3 regions of the Marinococcus tarijensis genome follow, and region 1 is predicted to be linked to each of the others. Evidence: predicted binding sites of a transcription regulator. Region 1 holds the regulator's gene; each other region holds the start of a gene.
What was found. Region 1 encodes LexA, which represses DNA repair genes until DNA is damaged. Its sites were predicted from a motif close to CGAACATATGTTCG; they were not measured.

Region 2: the regulator LexA is predicted to act here: its motif matches at 2,554-2,567, upstream of dinB (DNA polymerase IV).
Region 3: the regulator LexA is predicted to act here: its motif matches at 1,961-1,974, upstream of ACTTK7_RS03365 (YolD-like family protein).

Annotation. Positions count from the first base shown of each region.
Region 1 is NZ_JBQOJA010000009.1:82,534-86,813, forward strand. It holds gene tkt (transketolase) at 1-610, opposite strand, end outside; gene ACTTK7_RS07285 (DUF896 domain-containing protein) at 798-1,037, opposite strand; gene ACTTK7_RS07290 (YneB family resolvase-like protein) at 1,105-1,764, opposite strand; gene ACTTK7_RS07295 (hypothetical protein) at 1,792-2,034, opposite strand; gene lexA (transcriptional repressor LexA) at 2,193-2,819, shown strand; gene ACTTK7_RS07305 (hypothetical protein) at 2,870-3,184, opposite strand; gene ACTTK7_RS07310 (hypothetical protein) at 3,314-3,592, opposite strand; gene ACTTK7_RS07315 (hypothetical protein) at 3,634-3,933, opposite strand; gene ACTTK7_RS07320 (hypothetical protein) at 4,108-4,280, opposite strand, start outside.
Region 2 is NZ_JBQOJA010000015.1:52,817-57,096, forward strand. It holds gene ACTTK7_RS10085 (nuclear transport factor 2 family protein) at 1-273, shown strand, start outside; gene ACTTK7_RS10090 (hypothetical protein) at 335-949, shown strand; gene ACTTK7_RS10095 (hypothetical protein) at 1,061-1,423, shown strand; gene ACTTK7_RS10100 (PH domain-containing protein) at 1,437-1,877, shown strand; gene ACTTK7_RS10105 (glutaredoxin family protein) at 2,145-2,414, opposite strand; gene dinB (DNA polymerase IV) at 2,634-3,752, shown strand; gene ACTTK7_RS10115 (YIP1 family protein) at 3,772-4,280, opposite strand, start outside.
Region 3 is NZ_JBQOJA010000004.1:61,340-65,619, forward strand. It holds gene aroA (3-phosphoshikimate 1-carboxyvinyltransferase) at 1-1,146, opposite strand, end outside; gene ACTTK7_RS03360 (hypothetical protein) at 1,224-1,520, opposite strand; gene ACTTK7_RS03365 (YolD-like family protein) at 1,589-1,930, opposite strand; gene ACTTK7_RS03370 (6-phospho-beta-glucosidase) at 2,052-3,380, opposite strand; gene ACTTK7_RS03375 (BglG family transcription antiterminator) at 3,583-4,280, shown strand, end outside.

The sequences.
Region 1 (4,280 bases):
GCACGTTTTCGGAGAACGACTGGTGGAGCGCGCCGTCGAGCGACACGTCGTTGGAGTCATACAGCACGACGAGGTTGCCGAGCTTCAGGTGGCCGGCGAGGGACGCCGATTCCGATGCCACGCCTTCCATCAGGTCGCCGTCGCCGCAGAGCACGTACGTGAAATGGTCGACCACGGCGTGATCGTCGGTGTTGTATTTGGCGGCCAGATGGCGCTCGGCCATCGCCATCCCGGTGCCCATGGCCAGTCCCTGGCCGAGCGGGCCGGTGGTTGCTTCCACGCCGGCGGTGTGTCCGTATTCCGGGTGGCCCGGCGTCTGGCTTCCCCACTGGCGGAAGTTTTTCAGTTCCTCGAGCGACAGGTCGTAGCCGCTCAGGTGCAGCATGCTGTATAGGAGCATCGATCCGTGTCCGGCGGACAGCACGAAGCGGTCGCGGTTAAACCATGCCGGGTTGGCCGGGTTGTGGTTCATGGATTTGGTCCAGAGCGCGTACGCCATCGGCGCCGCTCCCATCGGAAGCCCCGGGTGGCCCGACTGGGCTTTTTCAATGCTTTCGATGGACAGTGTCCGAATCGTGTTAATTGCTAATTGTTCTGTGCTAATTGCCATGCATATGTCCCTCCACTGTATGTATTTTTGGGTGGAAACCCGTACCTGTGAGTTGACCCCGCGGGAATTTCCGTGTTCTTGTACGCTTTTATGATAAAGGTTTTAAAACGATTACACAAGCGTGTTAACAGAGAAAGAAGAAAATCAAAAGGCCTGCTCTTTGTTAAGACCAGGCCTCTCTTTTATCTTAATGTCGGAAGCTGCGGTTCCGTCGTTTCACACGCTCAAGCTTGCTTGGAGTTACATCCGTGCCTTCTTCATCCACCACTTTTACGTTTTCAAGCTGGTTTTTAAACGAAGAACGGAATTTGCTTAAATATTCCTGACGCAGCGCATGCTGTTCTTCTTCTTCTTCAGCTGTCAGCCCTGTTGATTTTTGACGTTTGGCTAACTCATTAATCCGGTCAATTTTTTCTTTCGAAAGCATAAGTTGCCTCCCTTAAAATGGCGTTCCTTTTTTATTATATTAAAAACAGCGCCGTACCGCAAACAAATCATTGCGGTTCTATATCCGCACGCTGCTGTTCATATTCTTTATAACGGCGGTGCACCGTCGCTTTGGAAATATCGTAGCCAAGGCCCCGGAGCGTCAGAGCGATATCTTTAAACGTCAGCTCCCGCTGTTTCAGCTTAACGATTTCTTCAATGGGCACCTCTATTTTCTTCCGGCCGCCGCTGCGGCTCAACCCGAAGTTTTCTTCCGGATGATACCCGTTTTCCACCGCCCGCTGCATCCCCCGCTTAATCTTAAAATTATGCAGACGGCGCTGATGCTCTTCCACAATGGATAAAATCTCCATAATCATATGATCGGTATCTGCAATTTCAAGCTCCCCGTCATCCTTCACCGTATAGATGGACGTACCCCTTTTCTGCAGCTCATGGAGCACGGCAATTTTAGCATTTCCACGTCCAAGCCGCGTGTCATCGGTGATCAGCAGTGTGTCCGCCCCGGTGTCATCGAGGAGCTCAAACACACGGAGAAGTCCGTCCCTCTCCACGGAATAGCTGCTCTCCTGTTCTGTCACGGTCTGCTGCACCGTCCAGCCATTTGATGCCGCAAGAGCTTCCAGCTCCTCCTGCTGCCTGGCAAGCGAGGACTGCTGTTCTTCTTTTTCCGTACTTACCCGGGCGTAAATGATGCATGTTTTCATTTGTCTGCGGTCCTTTCCGTTCGTGTTTTACTGTTCGGCAGCGTCAAACGAAACCGTTCGTTCCCACGGCTGCTCCTGATAGCCCAGCCTGTCCTTTAAAACCGGATGCTCCTGTTCATAGACGATTTCTGCCGAACGGTCTGCTTCCGTGCCGCCCAGCGTGTCCGGAGTGATCGAAGCGTCCGCTGAATATACCAAAAATAAAAGCGCGAATGCAAATAAGGCAAGCATCGTCCAGTCCGTTGAAGTGAAAGTTTTGAGTTTATTCATATGCATGTTCCCCCTGAATGAGAATGTATGTTCCTATATTCATCCAGTATACCAGAATACCTGTTCCCGTCAACAGAAATATTAGAACGGGTGTTTGCGTTTTTGTTCCCCTCATGCTATACTTTACTCAGAAAAATTCCTCAAAAGGAGGTGCGGAGATGAAGCTATCCAAGCGCCAGCAGCAAATTCTTGATTATATAAAAGAAGAAGTAAAAGAAAAAGGCTATCCGCCTTCGGTCCGGGAGATCGGAGAAGCCGTGGGGCTCGCCTCGAGTTCAACGGTGCACGGGCACCTCGCCCGCCTTGAAAACAAAAATTTAATCCGCCGTGACCCGACCAAGCCGCGGGCAATTGAAGTGCTTGAGCTTGAAGACCAGGGCAGCGAGCCGATTCACGAAAGCAAAGCTGTGTACGTGCCGGTGATCGGTAAAGTCACGGCCGGGGAGCCTATCACTGCGGTGGAAAATGTAGAAGAATACATCCCTCTTCCGGAGCGCATGGTGACCGACGAGGAACAGGTGTACATGCTTACCATTCAGGGGGACAGTATGATAGAGGCTGGCATTTTTGACGGGGATCTTGTCGTCGTTCAAAAGCAGCAGACCGCTGATAACGGCGATATTATTGTCGCTATGACCGATGAAATGGAAGCGACAGTTAAACGGTTTTATAAAGAAGAAAACTTTATCCGGCTGCAGCCTGAAAATGCCACCATGGATCCGATCATTTTAGAAAACTGTACGATACTCGGCAGAGTGACCGGCGTTTTCCGCACCATCTTTTAATCACATAAACGGGGCCGCCTGCTTTATCAAAGCAGGCGGCCCCGTTTGTATTATGCCCGGCATGCAAGCGTCCGGTATGACGTAACAATTTGATTTCCTTCGACATCTCTATCGGTAATCACTATCACCGTGGCTGACGTAATATTTTCCTGTTCAATAAATTCGAGCCCCCGGTGCCAGAGCCATTCATACACCGTTGTCATGTCTACGTTCAGTTCATCTTTCCGGAGTGCTTCTGCCGTAATCTGCATCGACAGCAGCAGCTGGTCGCCCTCAAAGATGTGAAGCACCGGTCCATTAAAATGTTCAGACTCTCCCGGGCTGCCTTCATACGGTCCGTGATAAAAGTCAAGCAGGCGTGCCATCACGATTCCCCCTTTAACGACTTCGGCGCACATACGTGCCTGAAGCTCGTTTTTCTATTGGTGAATTGTGATTCCTTTTCCCTGCACCTCTCCTGCTAAACCCGAATTTCCCCCACGTGTCCTGAAGGGTTACTGGTCGAGCCACTCTTTAATCTGCTGCTTGTCGTTATCATCAAGGTTGCCTTCCTCGATCCAGTAATTCACCAGCTTCATCATTCCCTGCTTGGACAGCCCCACCCGGCTGCTGTCGGAGGGGTGGCTACTGATGTCCGTTTTTCCGTATTGGTAAATGTATACATACGGCGCCTCCGCGTGGTTTAAATTGTGAAGGTCCTTCTTTTCAAAATGCAGCATTTGTATGCCCCTTTCTGTTTTCCGGAATATTTTTTGCACCTGCGTCCGCCACAAAAAAGAGCCTCCCGGGAAGGAAAGCTCCGCTTAGCGTTTGATTACATGGATTTAGAATACGGTTTGTGACAGATCGAATGATCGATGGTTTCATCGGAGCCACCGCTGTACACACAATCGCAGGTATCTAATACGTAAGTATGCTCTTTGGCGTGAATGACCTGACTTCCCTGATGAAATAACAGTTTTTCATCGGCCGGCTGAAAATCACTCATCGAATGAAGCACCACTTCGTAGCCATCGGCGTATTCAATCACCTTGTAATGAATTTCATGACCGTCACTGCTATAGGTCACCTGCGGCTGCGTTCTGCATTTGAATTCCACTAAAGCCACTGTCATCCACCCCCTCCACTTATTTATACCACAGTTTTTTCGGTTCGAGAAGACGCCCGGCCGTTTTTTTCAGAAAGAATTTCCTACTCGTGTCAGTGAAAACCGTTTCTCAGTGTTCCTACTGGAAAAAGAAACCTTCAGCCAATTTCTTCTATATAAATAAAAACAAAAAGCACCCTCTCAGCTCGAGGGCGCTTCGAAATCTCTTAATAAATTATCATACGCTTTGTTTACTTCTCCGTCCGTCACGTCCTGAACAGTGATGACGAGACGCTTTCTTTCCGTCGGCTCTTCCTGCTTCAGATAATCCATGCCGATTTTCCATAACCAGTCCGGTACATTTTCTTCCTTTA
Region 2 (4,280 bases), on a different contig from region 1:
CGGCTGCTGGCAGAGGATTTCCAGGAAATCGGAGCATCCGGGCGGATTTTTACCCGGGAAGATGTGATTTGTGGATTAGAGGAGGAGCGCCCCGTCCATAGAACGGTGGCTGACTATAAAACAAAACCGCTTTCGGAGCATTTATACCTGGCAACCTATACCGTAAAGAGCGAGCTGGGGACTTCGCTGCGCAGCTCTATATGGCGGAGGACGGCCTCCAGCTGGGAGCTTGTTTTCCATCAGGGGACGCCCAAAAAAGCAAATCAGCCATAGAAGTAGAACACAAATGCTATTTTCGGCACGAGTGCAGCCAGCCTGCAGAAGGGCAGTAGAGGTGAACAATGTGGAACTATTCCATTACCATTTTTGGACGACAGAGGTAGAAGAAACAGAAGCTTTTTACAGCAGTCATGGATTTGAAGTAGTAGGGCGCTTTGCCCTGGAAAATTATCGTATTAAACGGTATGATCCACCGCTTGGGTGGCATGACTTCCGCCATAAAGGGTTAACGTTCCGGATGATAGAAATGAGTCTCGGTCAGGTGAGGGTTACCTTTGGCGCAGGAAGAATGAATACGTTCGGCTACTTTGGCTATCGTGTAAACGGGGAAGAACATGCCAGTATCCTCCGGCGCGCAAAGGAACATGGCTGGGGTATTACCAAAAAGGAACGGAGAACCTTTCTTCAGCCGTCCACCGGCCCGAAGATTCAGCTTGATTGGGCGGAAGAGCTTCCTATTGGAGGAAAAGAGAAGGTGCAGTCTGTCCTCATTACCAGTCCCGAGCCTTATGATTCGTACGACTGGCTGACCGTTCTGGGTGCAGAAGCGCTAGTGCCTGCCTGGCAGGAAAAGCGTGCCTTCGAACTTGAAAAAGTAGTTATTCAGGGAGCGGAAGAGACGGAGACTGTGCAGGATCCAAACGGTGTCTATCTGGAATTCCGTCCTTAATGGAAGGAAGAACAGCATGATGAAATACGTAATAGGGGCGGTGCTGGGTTTTGCGTTGTTTACAGTAAAGCCGAGAACGGCAAAAAGCAGGGAATAGGGAGCGAATACATCGTGGAGTCGTCATTTCGTCAATTAATTATTGTTATTTTAGCTATACTATCGGCTGTGCGTCTGGTCTTCTTTTTTGTGCTGGAGCAGCCTCTTATCGACGCCATGATGCCGCTTGCGTTCATGGTGTACTGGATGCTCATTTTATCGATAGCGGACAGCAGGCAGCTATGGAGTGCAAAACGCGAACTAATCACCATACTGGTGGCAACAGCGCCGGTATTGATTGTTTCATTTATCGGGGTCGTAATGGAAGCTCACGAAATCTTTCTTCCGCTGTTTACGAATTCGATGCTTTTAATGGTTCTTATGCCTATTGTTTATAAGTACGGGCTGAAACCAAACGATTCTGATAAAAAAAACTAGAGGAGACCGGATAATGGTGTTTCGAGCGAAAGGAAGCAGACTGCTGTCCGTATTTGCGGTCATAGCCATTGTGCTGCTGGGATATTCTGTTTTTCAGGCGCTGTTTATGTATAACGGAGGGCCGGGGACTATTCTGAGGGCTGTGATTGATGCGGTCATTATCATTTTAGTAACTCAGATTGTATTTTTCACAAAATATGAATTAAACGAAGAGCATCTGGCAGTCCACGCCTCTCTGTTGATCCGGCTGCGTATTCCTTATGACTCCATTCAACGGGTGGAAGAGGCACCCGGGTGGATTAAGGGGGCGACCCCGGAAAGACTGAAGGTGATCTACCAGGAAGGAAATCGTCATCAGCATATTGCACCGAAAGACGAAGCATTGTTTCTGGAGAAGCTGGCTGCGAAAAACAAAAATATTGAAATGCCAAAAGAAGGACGGTTCACGCGGTGAACTGTCCTTTTCATAATTTGTCGTAAAATTTACGAAGGAAATAGAACCCAATAGAAGCTAAAACCGTTCCGGCAATGATTATCGTTATGATGAAAAGCACTGTAGGCACGAATCCTCCTCCCTTCGCTGCAAATTCCTGCCGTTATAGGTATTTACCCCTGGAGGCATAACCGCAAGCGTCTTTATTTGCCCAGCAGAGCCTGAATGGTTTTGTTCAACAAATATAAAAAAGCACTGGCTTGAAACCAGTGCTGAATGCCATTAGCATTAATTGCTTTGGCCGGATATTCCGACTGTAGCAGCAAGTGTTTTTATTTTTTTCAGATTTGGACCGACGACCTGATATCTTTCGTCGTCCGTGATAATAATAGTAATAGGAACAAATTTTTCGTTTAATGCACCGAACTCCTGGTTCGCCTGTGGGTCATTGACGATATCTTTTTCAATAAAAGAAATACGGTTTTCCTGAAACCAGCCTTTTACTTTAGCACAGGAGGAGCAGTTTGGCTGGGTAAAAATCTGAACTTCATAATTCATATACATTCCTCCAATCGGGATTGAGTATACCGCGGCGCCTTCGTATTTGTACGATTATGATAGTATACTAAAGTGCCCGCGAACGCAATGAAGAGCTCAGAAACCCCGGCCGTAAACGATAAAGGATGTTCACCTGATGAGAACGTACGTTTGTGGAAAAAGGTGTTGTCCGCTATAATAGAAGGAACAGAAAACTGCGCGTATAAGGGGGCGTAGGAAATGAAGCAGAATGAACAAAAGCTCCGGAAGATTATTCATATTGATATGGATGCTTTTTTTGCATCTATTGAACAGCGCGATCAGCCCCATTTGCGAAACAAGCCTCTGGTAGTCGGAGGTTCTCCCTGGTCAAGAGGTGTAGTGGCTACATGCTCCTACGAAGCGAGGCCGTACGGTATTCATTCGGCTATGTCTTCCTACGAAGCCTACCGAAGGTGCCCGGAAGCTATTTTTATTAAAGGGAATATGGAAAAATACCGGGAGGTTTCGCGTGAAATAATGGCGATCTTTCATGACTGCACTGATCTGGTGGAGCCTCTTTCCCTGGATGAGGCTTATCTCGATGTGACAGAAAACCACTGGAATCTGCCGTCCGCTACGCTCGCAGCTAAAGAAATACGGAAAAGAATTTATCAAAAGACTGGTCTCACTGCCTCTGCCGGTGTTTCATATAATAAATTTCTTGCAAAGACGGCTTCGGATTATGATAAGCCGGATGGCCTGACAGTTATTACTCCGGACCGGGCGGATGCTTTTGTGAAGGCTCTTTCCATCGGTGATTTTCGCGGAGTGGGAAGGGTGACCAAACGGAAATTTGATTCACTCGGCATTGAAACCGGGGAAGACCTGCAGCAGCTGAGTGAAGCAAGGCTCGTGGAATTGTTTCATAAGCAGGGCCATGTTTTTTACCGTCAGGCCCGGGGGATCGACGAACGTCCGGTAAATCCGGAAAGGGAGCGGAAATCGCTCGGAAAAGAGACGACGCTTTCGCAGGATCTTCTGCTTGTGCAGGATATGCTTCCAGTTATTGAAGAGCTGCTTGATCAGGTGCTGGCCAGGCTGAAAAAAGACGGCATCAGAGCCAAATGTATTGTGCTGAAAATAAAATTTGCTGATTTTCAGCAGATAACCCGCCGGTCCACCCTCGAGCACCCGAGCAATGATCGTGCGGAGCTGCTCGAGGCTCTTCGTCTTTTACTCGAGGAAGGGGCCTCCGGGGGGGAGCCTGTCCGGCTTCTTGGAGTTACAGCTTCGGAGTTTTACGGCCCGGGAGAAGTAACGGGAGGCCGTGGCAAGGTTTATAAAACGGTAAACTATGAACAGCTGCGTCTTTTTTAAACGCAGCTGTTTTAGTTGATTAACTGGAGAAGACGCCGAAGAAGAAAATAGCCATCAAAGCTAAAAGCAGAACTATAATAAAAATGAGGAGCGTCAGTAACAGGGCAAACACTACAAATGCCCCGAAAGCTTTACCGCCGGAGAAGCCGGAAGCGGCGGAAATTAAATTCACCTGAGTAACAATAGTCCAAATGGAAGCAAGGGCTGTGAGAACCCCGGCGATAGCTGTAAGCAGCGTAGCCGTGTCGCCGTTGGCCATAAGCTGGCCGAGGTATAGTAAAAAAATGATGGGGAAAATAATTGCCTGTGGAAAAAGGGACAGTCCGTAAATAGTCCGGGCTTCCCGGGCGTTCATCCTGCCCTGGAATATCAAAATAACGAGCTTCAGGATCAGTCCGTTCAAGTAAAAAGTAATGATTTGAAATACAAGGAACGCGGCGATAATGCCGGCGGCTGCCAGAAACGTAAAAAGAGCGGAGTCCGTTTCAAGCGGTGCCGTTTCCCGGGCGTTTTGTGCAAAGGCCTGAG
Region 3 (4,280 bases), on a different contig from region 1:
CGAATATTCATCCACCCGGATGCCCATTTTCTGGAGCTCTGTGCACGCTGCGTGAATGCGGTCGGATTCGTGGTGACGAATATGCTCCACATCCCGGATCGTAATCGGGGCATCGGCAAACGGAGCCAGAGCAGCAACGGTCAGCGTCTGATCGGACATTTCCTTCATGCTGAGCTCAAACCCGCCCGAAAGCTGTGTGGGGCCTGTAACTTCAATGTAGGTGTCACCTTTTTCCACGCGGCAGCCCATTTTTTCGAACACATCCACCATTCCTATATCCGGCTGATTGGTGTCCATTGTTAAATTATTAATACGGACCGTCCCGGCCGTCAGGGCCGCCAGTGCCATAAAGTAGCTGGCTGTCGACGCATCTGCTTCAAGCGCCATGCTCCGGCCCTGAAAGCTTTTTGCCGGCACCTGCATGTCGGTTAAATCCTCGTTGTACGTAACCGGCACCCCGAACTGATTCATTAAATCAAGCGTAATGTGTACATATGCATGCTGCACAATGTAATCCGGAATCCGGATCCGCAGGCCTTCCTCGGTATAGGCGCCCGTCAAAAGCAGACCGCTGATAAACTGGCTCGATAATTTTCCGGAAATGGTCACTTCTTTACCGGGAAGCCCGCCCGCATGAATTTCAAGCGGATAAAACCCCTTTTTATCTATGTAATGAACATCGGCTCCAAGCGTTTCCAAAGCTTCCATTAACGGCTCCACTGGACGTTCACTCATACGTTTGCTTGCTTCCACTTTGTAAACGCCGCTCCCGGCTGCTGCAAGCGGGCCTGGGAGGAAACGGGCCGTCGTACCGGCAGCCCCTATGTAAAGCTCTGCATTCTCCTCCGGCCACCGGCCCCCGCATCCGTGGATCGTCACCGTATCGCCCTCCACTTCGGACTTTACGCCAAGCGCCCGGAGAGCGCCAAGGCACCAGTACGAGTCATCGCTTTTTAAAATGCCGGAAAGGGTGGACGTGCCTTCGGCGAGAGCAGCCATGATCAGTGCCCGGTTCGTAAAGCTTTTGCTTCCCGGCACCGTCAAAGAGGTGTGAATCGATCCGGGCGAAACCGGAGAAACGTGTACTTTATCTACATCTGTTAATGATGCCCACGGCGAGCGGGCCCGAAAATCTGGTGTACTCATAAAACATCCGTCCTCTGCATCTTTTTCTACATTACACCACGAACCAGTACTGCGCGCAACCAGCGTTTTTCGAAGACTTATACTATCCCCGTAAGTGCCGGACTGACCATAAACCAGAGCAGAAGCACCGCCATAACAATCCAGCCGCTCAGCTTCATCCATCCCGGCTCCCGGCGCGAAAAAGCAATCATGCTCATAAATGCACTGAGTGCCAGCAGCAGAATCCCAATCGTCAGCAGTGATCCGAATAACGGCACGAGGGGGCTGCTGTCAGGAAGGGAAAACACGGCGGACACAACGATAGATACAGCAATCAGTCCGAGGCCTCCCAGGGAAGACGTTAAGGAAATTCTGCTGAATTTTTTATCCTTCATTTCATTCGCTCCCTTTTGAGTTCTTTTCTTGTCTTCCTTTCCCTCACGCATATTTCAAAAACGTGCTTTTACGTTTCCAGATCCATAATATCCTGCACGCCTACACGCCGGGTGCCCCCGCCTGCTTCTATTTTAATTGTTTTGTTCAGCGTATCCAGATGCAGAATTTTTCCGGTCATTTTTATTTCTACATAAGGATCAAAAACGTGAAGCGTTACTTCCACTCCGGCCGCCACAGCCTCCTGAAGGCGGTGGGAAAACTCCTCAAGCTGCTGCTCATCCCAAAGGGGCCTGAACTTCATCCGGTCCTCTTTTTGGTGACGCAGCCACATTTCCCGGTGCTCCGGCAGAATCATGCGACTGGATTCCCAGCGCATATTCGATCCCGGGGTTAATTTGTTTTCTTTCATCCGTAACGCCTCCTTTCGCTTTAGTATACACGAACATTTGTTCCTTTTGTGGTTTATTTTTAAAATATGGAAAATTTTTTCTGACAAAAAAAGGCCTCCTGTTTCAGGAGACCTTACCGTTTCAAGCCTTTTTTGTCTGGAAAAACTGAGGCAGATGCTCCCGATGGGCTTCGAGCATGTCATCAAGCATCTGTTTTGCTTTTGTATCAGATGGAACGAGAGGGTTAATGGTCATTGCCAGAAGAGCTGTTTCGTAATTTCCCGTCACCGCCGCTTCGGCAGCGACCCGTTCAAACGACTTGATCTGCTGCACGAGTCCCCGGACTGCCACCGGCAGCTCCCCGACAGCCACCGGCTTCGGACCGTCCTTCGTGATGACGGAGCTGATTTCCACTGCCGACTCTCCCGGAATCCCGGCAATGGCGCCGCGGTTTTTAGTATTAACCGGCTGGATATCCCGGGTGTCGTTATAAATCGAATTGATCAGGCTGCATGCCGCTTCGCTGTAATAAGCCCCGCCGCGCTGCTCCAGCTGCTCCGGCTTCGACCGGAGTGCTTCATCGGTATAGAGGGCAAAAAGCTCCTCCTCCACCCCCTGGACGACCTCCGCCCGGGTGCCGGTTTTCCCGGCGGCCGCCTGCTCCTCGGCCAGCATTTCTTCTGTTTTATAGTAATACCGGTGATAAGGGCAGGGCAGCACCTGCAGCGCCCGGATGAAATCCGGCTCCCATCCGAGCGCTGCGATATTTTTCATCGTGGAGGCATTCGCCAGATCTGCCACTGCTTCGAGTGCCTGCTGTTTCACATCTTCGCCGTCGAGATAAATGTTCAGTCCGTACACCATATGATTCAGCCCGGCAAAATCAATACGGACACGGCTGCCGTCTACCCCAAGCGCTTCGGCCACACCCATCTGCATTCCCACCGGCACGTTGCAGAGACCGACAATGCGTTCATGGTTCGTGTAGCGCAGCACCGCTTCTGTCACCATGCCGGCCGGATTCGTAAAGTTTACAAGCCACGCGTCCGGACACAGCCGCTCGATGTCATGAACAATGTCAATAATAACCGGAATCGTCCGCAGTCCTTTAAACAGTCCGCCCGGCCCGTTCGTTTCCTGGCCGATCACGCCGTAGGAAAGCGGAATCCGCTCGTCCTTCGCCCGGGCTTCAAGCATGCCGACCCGAAACTGGGTGGTGACAAAATCTGCCCCCGGCAGTGCTTCCTCACGGCTGTAGGAAAGATGCACGGTCATATCGATACCTGCTTCGGCTGCCATACGCTGGGCGAGTTTTCCTACGATCTCCAGCTTTTCTTTTCCTTCCGGAATATCTACGAGCCACAGCTCCTTCACCGGCAGTTCCCGGTATCTTTTAATAAATCCCTCCACGAGCTCCGGCGTATAGCTTGAACCCCCGCCGATCGTTACAATCTTAATACCTTCCTTCATCATCTCACTCCTTTATTCTGCATGTCTTTATACAGGCCAGGCCGCCTGCGTGTAGACAGACGGCCCCGTAACCTGGCAGGTATCGTTCCCGGAGAAAGAAATTGCCTATATTACGCTTCATCTGCTCGGCACCCGCCTGTTCGATAATGAGAATGGCACTGTTGAAACGGTAAAGAACTCTCTCGATGCCGATACGTACGATATGGTCGCTTTTCTCCTCGTTCATATCGACAAGGAGCTGCATCTGAAGTTCCAGCACGACCAGGAGCTCGTCATTGCCCTTGCACTTCATCTTCAGCCGGCCATCAGCCGGTTCCGTTACAATATGAATGTGCGCAATCCAATGCTTGCCGATATTAAGGCTAACTATCCGCTCGCCTTTGAAGCCGGGGTGATTGCCGGCATCGCTCTTGAAGACCATTACGATATTCGTATTGATGAAAATGAAATTGGTTATCTGACTCTTCATATCGGTGCCGCTCTTGAGCGCAGTAAAATGGAAACGACGCCTTCCCGCTGCCTGATCGTCTGCGCCTCCGGCCGCGGAAGCGCACAGCTGCTCTACTACCGGCTTCAGTCAAAGTTCGGAAGACGTCTCCACATTATGGGAACAACGGAATACTACCGGCTTCGGGACATGGATTTTGACCATATCGACGTTATTATCAGCTCAGTGCCGATTTACGATGACCTGCCTGTCCCTGTCCTTCAGGTAAATACGATTTTAAGCGAAACTGATCTTCGCACCATCGAGGGCTTCATTGCCAAAGAACCCGCCATCCGTACGTATTTACGGGAGTCTCTCGTTTTTTTACACCAGCCCTTTTCCACTACTCGGCAGGTACTCACGTTTTTCGAACGGGAGCTGTCTTCCCGGCACTTAATTGATGATGGTTTTCT